Regions from separate parts of the Blautia sp. ZXY-1-B12 genome, predicted to be linked through region 1. Evidence: riboswitches for the same ligand, from Rfam matches in the RefSeq annotation. Region 1 holds a riboswitch; the other holds the start of a gene.

Evidence for each region. A riboswitch is a leader RNA that binds a small molecule or an ion and turns the genes downstream of it on or off. The one in region 1 is predicted to bind cobalamin.
Region 2: another riboswitch for cobalamin. It lies ahead of AC075L_RS08365 (hypothetical protein); the one in region 1 lies ahead of AC075L_RS11065 (cysteine-rich small domain-containing protein).

Annotation. Positions count from the first base shown of each region.
Region 1 is NZ_JBWJVP010000191.1:39,412-44,246, forward strand. Features, by position in the region: gene AC075L_RS11050 (BMC domain-containing protein) at 29-394, shown strand; gene AC075L_RS11055 (BMC domain-containing protein) at 406-834, shown strand; gene AC075L_RS11060 (EutP/PduV family microcompartment system protein) at 923-1,471, shown strand; cobalamin riboswitch at 1,563-1,757, shown strand; gene AC075L_RS11065 (cysteine-rich small domain-containing protein) at 2,165-2,461, shown strand; gene AC075L_RS11070 (C1 family peptidase) at 2,872-4,835, shown strand, end outside.
Region 2 is NZ_JBWJVP010000164.1:2,568-7,402, forward strand. Features, by position in the region: gene AC075L_RS08355 (DUF4832 domain-containing protein) at 1-396, shown strand, start outside; gene AC075L_RS08360 (transposase) at 484-1,584, opposite strand; cobalamin riboswitch at 2,033-2,215, shown strand; gene AC075L_RS08365 (hypothetical protein) at 2,355-3,563, shown strand; cobalamin riboswitch at 3,639-3,838, shown strand; gene AC075L_RS08370 (ABC transporter substrate-binding protein) at 4,035-4,835, shown strand, end outside.

The sequences.
Region 1 (4,835 bases):
GTTGAATAGTGAAAGCGAGGAATGATAAATGGCAAATGACCATGTAGAACACATAAGAATTGTACAGGAAACGGTTGCTGGCAAGGAGATTACTTTTGCACATGTAATGGGAGGGCCGGCTCCGGTCATATACCAGAAGCTTGGACTGAATCCGCAGGTGGATTACCGTTCATCTGCAATCGGAATTATGAATATGACACCGCCTGAATCTGCAGTAATCGCATCTGATATTGCGGTAAAAAGCGGAAATGTTTATCTGGGATTTGCAGATCGATTTACAGGCACACTGATCATTACGGGAGAGATTTCCGATGTAATGTCAGCGATGACTGAGGTTGTGGATTATTTCAGAGACACTCTGGGTTATGTAGTCTGCAAGATTACCAAAAGATAGGAAGTGTTGGGATGGCAGGGATGACAACCAGAGAATTACTGGAAAAGCTTTATAACCAGGATTATGAGAAATTAAAGGGAAAAAAGCTGCGTATGACCAGGGTAAGGGTTCCGGGAAAGGAAGTGTGCCTGGCGCATGTGATCAATCCTTCACAGAGCTGTATTTATCAGAATCTTGGTCTGCATATTGGAGTCCATGAGGGAGAAGACCACACAGGAGAAGCAATTGGAATGATTCGTTTTACCCCATGGGAAGCAGTGGTTGTAGCTGCTGATATTGCAGTGAAAAGTGCAAATGTGGAGATTGGTTTCATGGATCGCTTCAGCGGATCATTGATCCTTACGGGAGGTCTGACGGAAGTTCAGACTGCAGTGGAAGAAGTGGTGAAATTTTTTAGAGAGGTGCTTGGCTTTAAGACTTGTGCAGTTCACAAAAGTTAAAACATACGAAAAGTCAGTTATTCTGTACCGATGGTGCTTATGTAACTGCCGGAATAGCTGAGAGAAGTGAAAGGGACAGACATTAAATATGAAGAAAATATTTCTGATGGGCAGAAGTGAAGCAGGTAAGACTTCATTAACGCAGGCATTAAAAGGCGAAAAACTTCATTATGTAAAAACGCAGTATACGAATACGGATGATGATACCATTGATTCTCCGGGAGAGTATGCAGAGTCCAAGCATTTCAGCGTAGGGCTGGCCTGTTTTTCTTTTGAAGCAGATGTGGTGGCAATGGTACAGTCAGCAGATGAACCTTTCAGTTTGTTTGGCTATGGCAGTAATGCATTTATTCTGAGACCACTGATAGGAATCATTACGAAAATAGATTCTCCTTATGCGAATGTTCCAATGGTGCGTCAGTGGATGCTGAATGCAGGATGTGAAAGAATTTTTCTGGTAAACAATGTGACCGGAGAGGGGATTGATGAGCTGAGAGCGTTTTTGAATGAGGATGTTCCAAAGCTGAGTCTGGAAGAAGCAAAATTCAGACAGAGTCTTGGTCTGAATGAATGGGATCCGCTACCGGAAGGTGTGGAATATTCATGCCAAAACACCTCACGGAATAGTGGTGTGTGAACAGTAACGAATGAACAATAATAATTTGGAAAATATATTGATAAATAGTTGACAAGCTTGTTGCAGGGTGTTATTATAATGACAGTATAATTCCATACAGAACATATTAAGTGCTGATACTGTGAGAAAGAACAGTACAGAAAGAGGGAATCAGGTGAGAAACCTGAGCGATCCGGTCACTGTAACAGAGGAGCAAATCTCAGAATGTCCATTGTGCCATAGCATGAGAAGGAGAGAGGAGCGATGAGCCTGGAGCCAGGAAACCTGCTTGGTATGGCGAGGTTAAACTTCCGTGTAAAGTGTAACAACCAACTCCGTTGAATCCGCAGCTTCGGAGTGTTGTCTGCTTTTATCTGAAGGCAGACATTTTTTATGGAATGCGCCTGTTCTTTATGAATTATACATGATTAAATGGCAGGCGATACTACTTCGGATTTATTCGTTCCCTCCGCGCACTCATGAACGGATTTTTTTCTACCCCGGGGTAGCATCGCTCCCTCTTATTAATTTTAAATGTATGATCTGTGAAAAATACTGTAATGAATTTTCAATGCTTTGTTATGTGAAGAGAAATTGATAATTTATTAGAGTATTTTTTTTATTTCGTCCTCTGATGGGTGGGATTGATGGAGACTGAGAAAACGGAATTATTCTGGAAAGATAAAAACTTGCAACAGGAGAGGAGAGGTAGCAATGGAGAAACCTTATTGGGAAGGGAAAGAATATTCTTATTTCAGTCATAAGAAATGTGAATTTTTTCCGTGTCATAAGAATGCAAATCCGGATGATTTTAACTGTCTGTTCTGTTATTGCCCGCTATATGCCCTGGGTGAGAAATGCGGTGGGAATTTCCGGTATACGGAAAAGGGAATTAAAGACTGCACAAACTGTATGCTTCCGCATAAGCGAAAAAACTATGGATATGTCACAGGAAAATACCAGGAACTGGCTGATATGATGAAAAGAGCAAAGGAAAGTATCAGCAAATAAGAGGAGAATGTGTCGCTGCTTAGAACGGAGTGAACAGTAACAATGTGTCAGATTAGCACAAATAAGAAAGAACGATTTTCATTGTAATACAATGCTTGTTCTGCTAGAATAAGGATAGCAAAAGAGAAGAGTCTGTAAGATTTTCAAGTCTGTTCTGAGTTAGTATATAAAGCATTTCACACACATTTTCCACACTTTTCACATGTACAGAAGAAAATGCATCACAGGCATTTGACGTCTTTTCCTGGCGACATTTTCTTGTTGGCAGAGCTCTGCATTTCTACATAGAGCCGTCGGAAAACAGGGAAAATTCACTGTTTTCCGACGGTTTTTGTCATTGATCATGGTTGAAAAACAAAAAAGATAATGATATAATGATATTATATTTATGTAAAGGAGTTAACTACTACATGAAAAAAAGAAATACAGCGATACGCGCATTGTCAGTTTTTCTGGCTTATGCAATGGTTTATACATCGGTACCAGCTGCGGGTCAGGAAATGTTTGGATCCGGAGTCAACAGGGAGACAGAAGAAAATACATCAGATCTGAAAGAATTTCAAAGTTCACAGGCAGATGAATTTGGAACAGATACGGGATCGGATGCAGAATTGTTCGGAAGCGATGATGCAAAACAGGAGTTTCAGGATGGAGAAAACTCAGAAGAGGGTACAGACGGAATCAGGTATATTAAGGGCCGTCCGTTGACAGAAGAGGAAAGAAAGGAAGAACTGGAACCCTTTAAAAATTTAAAACCTTTGGATCCGGGAATTGAAGTGGAGAGTGATCTGACATCAGTTTATGCTGCATATGGAAACAGGGAGGCTGCATTTCCATCTTCCTATGATGCCAGAAAGGAAGGATTAGTTACGCCCGTAAAGAATCAGAATCCATTTGGAACCTGCTGGGCTTTTGGTATGGCAGCAATCATGGAGACTTCGCTTCTGGCACAGAACAAAGGAACCTACGATCTGTCAGAAGAACATTTATCATATTTTTTCTCCAACAGACAGAATGATCCTCTTGGAAATACCCCTGATGATAAGAATTATGTACTGGGAAATTATCACGTGATAGGAGGTAATGATCACCTGGCAGCGATTTATCTCAGTACATGGTCGGGAATGACCACAGAGGCCGATGTACCATTTCCTACGGATTCTTCGCATCAGAATGATCTGACTGTGCAGATTCCGGAAAGTAAGGCTTATAATTCTGCAGCATATCTGAAAAATGCATCTGTTTCCAAATACAGTGAGGAACGTATGAAAGAAATGCTGCTGAATGACCATGCAGTATCCATTATGCTTTATATGAAGGAAAGTTATGTAAATCCGGACACAGCTGCATATTGTTATCCTGTTGGAAAATCAAATTCGACTGTAATTAATCATATTGTGACAGTGGTCGGATGGGATGATACGTATTCAAAGGATAATTTCCTTCCTGTTTCCAATGTAACATCTGATGGTGCGTGGATCATCAAAAACAGTTGGGGGGAGAAGAAAGGAGACGGAGGATATTACTATCTTTCTTATCAGGATCCCAATATCAGTAAACTTGTAAGTGCAGAGGCAGTGGCTGCTTCGGATCAAAAGTACAGGAATAATTATTTTTATGATGGTTCTTCAGCACTTTCAGTGATTCCGATACAGGCGGGACAGTCAGTAGCAGCAGTTTATGAGACAACTGCAGGAAAGGGAAAAGCAGAAGTCCTGGGGGAGGTTAATCTTGTTACAAACAGTGACAATGCCTGTTACAAAATTCAGATATACACCGATCTGACAGATCCATATGACCCGGAAAGCGGGACTGCTGCATATGCTGCTCCATATGAGTTTGAACAGCCAATCGCAGGTGTACAGACTATCAGTGTACCAGAGGTGGTTTTGAAACAGGGAAGCAGATATTCTGTTGTGATCACAAACAGTGGGATTGAAAAAATCAGCTTTGGAGTGGAAGCAAAGTCCAGTTATGGGAACTGGTTTACCTGTACGGCGGGGATAGAAACAGGGCAGACATTCTATAAGGGTGCATCGGAAACGGCCAGGTGGACAGATGGAAAGACGAAAAACTGGACGGCAAGGATCAAGGCACATACAAGGACCCTGAATCAGTCATGGGTGCCGGATACACCGGTATTTCAGGTGAAGGCATATAATTCCGGATATAACCTTATTTCATGGGAAAAAGTTTCCGGAGCTACAGGATATTATGTGTACAGAAAACCTGCAGCAGGTGGGAAGTGGTCCCAAATTGCAGATGTCGGGACATCGGAATTAAAATATAAAGATAGTAAGGTTACGGCTAATGCATCATACCGTTATACAGTAAAAGCATATTATGAAGCATCCGGAAAAAGATATTCAGGTAA
Region 2 (4,835 bases), on a different contig from region 1:
GAAAATGGTTATAGGAAAGTTTTAGGAAGCATGGGATATCGTTTGTGGATTTCGCAAGCAAGCCTTATTCAGATGCCGGGTTATGTCAGCCTGAATCTTAAATGGAAGAATGATGGAGTTGCACCATTTTATGAAGACTGGCCTGTATGGGTTCTGGTAGAAGATGAGGATGGAAATAGTCTTGAAAAAGAAGCGGTTGACATTTCGTTAAAATCACTTCTGCCGGAAGAAACTTTACAGACAAAAACAAGAATGCAGGTAAAAAAGCTGATCTCACTGGCCGGAAAGAAATATAAGATCAGTATAGGTATTGAAGATCCGATGACTGGGAAATTAGCTGTTCGATTTTCAATGAAAGGAACTTATAATGAAGGGAAAAATTATCTTTTTCAGTAAACTGAAAGAGTTACGTTTTGATATTTAGAAACTAAAATTACCTTATTTAATTACTATAAATGAGCAAATTTGAAAAAATGCACAAAATTATCCTGCTAATTTCATAAATGCTTCAAAATCATCACTTGCTTTTGCACATAGGAATAGATACTGATACTTTTCCTGATGAACGGCACTACAGATTCGATGATATCCATCTTGAAAAGACCGATATCCGCCAGTTCCTGTGACACAAATATAATGTGTCAGTGACATCAACAGCCAGTACCTCTGTATTCCCTTTGAGGAGCGTATCTGGTATGTATCCAGGGCCAGATGGTTTTTGCATTGCCTGAAAAATATCTCAATCGGCCATCGACAAACATAACAGGAAAGGATCTCCTGTGTAGATAAGGATACATTTGTGCTAATGAAAGCACGTAGTGCTTTAGGATTACCAAATGCTTTTTCAGGATAGCTTAAAAGAACAACTGCATTTTCTATGCCGCTGAGGTTTCCCTCATACCGGTACACATAATAGTTGCGTTTTTTGACTGTGACGAGGTCAAATCCTTTATGTGTTGTGGATCGTTCAGCAGCCAGTTCACTGAGTTTCTTTTTCATTCCTGATGGATACAGCAGACGGTTTGTTTTCAAAGCACCAATGGTATGGAACCCTTTCTGTACAAAAGTATTGATTATTTTTTCAGAAACATACCAGCAGTCACAAAGGAAATAAGACATTACTGGTGGAACAGGCAGTTCCTTTGCAATATTTTGTACAATATCAATCTTGGAAATTGATTTATTGTACATTACAAAAGCATAGTTCAGGACAATGCCGTTACAGGAAAGCATAACAGCTACTGCCTGATGTCCGTAGTCTTGTTTCCCCTTTAAATGGGATTGGTGAAAGTACGCATCTTCAATCGGATGCAGAGCCTGTGACGAAGGCTTTGTCTTTGAAGCTATCGTATCGTCTACAATGCAGAAAACAGGCTTTCCGGTGCGTGCTGCTTCTGAATAAATAATCTCTATAACAGAACGTTTTAACGTATCTAAAAGTAGAGAATCATCCCATTTCCCTGAATTAAGGAAATGTGCAATCGTAGTTCTGTGACAGGAACTGTTTTTAGCAAAATCCGTGGTTTTTCCATGATATCCTGAAATGAAAATGCTGATCAGGATACTTATAAGGTGGTTTATCACCCGGTTCGAATAAAATTTGCATAAATTTAATTTCTTAAGCTGGTTGTATATGAATGCGGAATGATGTATAGTATTTGCGAGAGACACCTTCTTTCGTAAATGTTGCAAATGTTTGTTTAGGCACTTTCATTATACAACACACGGAATCGAGGTATCTTTCTTTTATGCAAAATCACGAACTTGCTCATTTATAGTAGTAAAAATATTTTAGCATAAACAAAGAAATGCCACAAGAGAAGGTAGTGCTGCAAAGAGACCCTTATTATGGAATAGATACTGGAATCTGAATATTCAAGACCATAGTAAAAGTGAATAAAAAAACATATAAATATTAGATGTAAATTATTGACGTTAACCAAATGGAATTATATAATAAAAATATAATGAAGTTGGGGAAAAGCCTTAGCGCGGAGTAAAAATAGTTTTTGACTTTTAGCCCCTGATATCATATTATAAAAATAATGCATGTTTCCAGTAATATGGAATTAAAAGGGAAACCGGTGCAAGTCCGGTACGGTCCCGCCACTGTAAAAGGGAGCTTTTTATCATATATGTCACTGCTTAAGAGGCGGGAAGACGATAAAATGCGATGAACTTAAGTCAGGAGACCTGCTTGCATTAAAAAAGGTTATTTCTTACGGTGTATAAGAAAGGCTTTATTTTTATACCTAAAATACATTTTAAGAAAAAGATCTTTTTTATTTCAGGAAAGGATGTGAGAAAAGAAAACTTGAATTTTTATACAAATACGACAGAAAGGTAAAAAAGGAATGAAAAAGATAATAAGTTTTATATTGACAATGATTATGCTGCTTACCTGCACCAGTATTTCAGTTATGGCAGCTGACACTCAGAGTGATACAACAAATCAGGACGGAAAAATGACAATAGGAGTGTCCGTATATAATCTGAATGATGCAGAAGTAAGAGCATTTAGAAATTATTTTGAAAATTATGTCGGCATGGCTTTTGATGTCGAGTTTTTATATTCTTCCAGTATAAGTACAGCAGAAGAAGAAATCAGCTTTATCAACGAGCTTCATGAAAGAAATGTAAAGGGAATTATTTCTTTCCTTTCCTCAGATCTTGAAGAAGTTCTTCCGGTATGTGAAGAATATGGTATGTATTATGTACGTGGCTCAGGAACGATCAGTGATGAAATGTATGAGAAAGTAAAGGATAATCCTTATTTTCTGGGAACAATAGGAACATCTGTTGAAACAGAAATGGATGCGGCTGCCAATATGGCGGAGTATTTTGTTTCAGAGGATCAGAATAACCAGAATCATTACATAATAGCATGTGGAGGATCTGCTATCGGTAATGAGATGCATCGTCTGAGAACGATTGGTATTCTGAATAAGCTTCAGGAAGCATATGGCCTGTCATATGAGAAGTCTGTAGAAGAACTGGTGAATACGCAGGATACTGAAGAAATTGAAACAGGCAGTGACATTAAGATTACTCTGGTTCCGGGGTATCCAAAAGATCACCTGGATGAAAAGCTGGCTGATTCGCTGAATACAGGAGAGTATAATGTTATTCTGAGTGTAGTGAGCGCAAGTGATTTTATCAAGATAATTGATGCTTATGAAGAAGAGAACAGTACAGATGTATTGTTGGGTTCCATTGACTGTTTTACAGAAGATACATACGAAATGTTTAATAAAAAGGGATATAACGGCAAGGAAAGAATCGACTATCTTGTAGGAAAATACGGTGCTATCGTTGCACCATCATTTGTTGCCATGAAAAATGCTCTGGAAGGCTTTGCAGAAGATTACCGTGAAGATGGAAGTGCTTTCCGGCTGCAGCAGTCATTCTGGACAGCGGATTCAGTAGATGAGTTTAATAAGCAGTATGCGTTATCTATTGGAATGTATGATAATACATATAGTGTAGAGGACATGATGGAAGTTCTGAAATCCTATACACCGGAAACAAATTTTGAGAAATTCCGGAAATTTACGGAAAAATAGATAGAAAATAAGAGTCTAAAATAATTGACGTATACATGATGGTATGTTATGATAAATGAGTATTCATACGGTCATTTAATGATTTTAGAGATAAGTTCAGACCAGCAGAAGCGTCCTGCTGGTCTGATTAAAAGGGAAACCGGTGTAAATCCGGTACGATCCCGTCACTGTGATAGTTGGTTTTCAGCTGAATGCCACTGGAAGATATTTTTCTGGGAAGGTGCTGAAAATGGGTAAGCTTAAGTCAGGAGACCTGCTTATTTCTGGTAAAAGAGATTCTTGCGGACGACGAGAAATCCTGATTAAGAGTTACAACTTCATGTGTTGCATATATATGTTTGATTCTTTAATGGTAAGATTTCGTGACGGATGTGGGAGCATCTGTCTTTTTTTTCGTTCAAAATCACAGGAATGGACAGTATGAGAAGGAAGAAAAACAACGAAGAAACAAAAAAAGAAAGGAAGTAAAGGATGAAAAAAACAAAAAGAGAATTACTTGTGTTAGCAGCGGCAACAACAGTTGCATTATTAATGGGAGTTACTGTACAGGCGAAGGGTGATGAGAAGGTTTTAAACTTCGGATGTCAGATGTACACAGATGGATGTGTAAACAGTGCAAATGATGAAAACAGTGGATGGAATGCTATGAGATATGGTATTGCTGAAGCATTATTTAAATTCGATGACAATATGGAAGTTATCCCGTGGCTTGCTGAGAGTTATGAAGTAAATGACGAGCATACAGAATGGACGATCAAGCTGAAAGACGGAATTAAATTCTCTGACGGATGTGATTTAACTCCGACAAAGGTAAAAGAGTATTTTGATCACATGAAAGAGGTAGGACCTTCCGGATCTGCCAAACCGGAGAAATATCTGGAATTTGAAGCAGAAGTTACTGTAGATGATGATGCAAATACTATTAACATCAAAACAAGCAAACCATATGCAAACCTTGTAGGACAGCTCTGCCACCCAACTATGGGAATCACAGATGTAGAACATATTGAAAACTACGATAATGGAATTATTGGAACAGGTCCATACAAGATTGAAGAATTCAATGGTGTAGGTGTTGGTTATACATTAGCTGCAAATGAGTATTATCGTGAAGATGTTCCATACGATAAGATCAATCTGCTGTTCATGGGAGATAACTCCGCAAAAACAATGGCTCTCCAGAGTGGTCAGGTAGACTTGGTTGAGAATATCACAAATGTAGCAGATATTCAGGATTTCCAGGACAGTGATGACTTTACTGTTGATATTGCA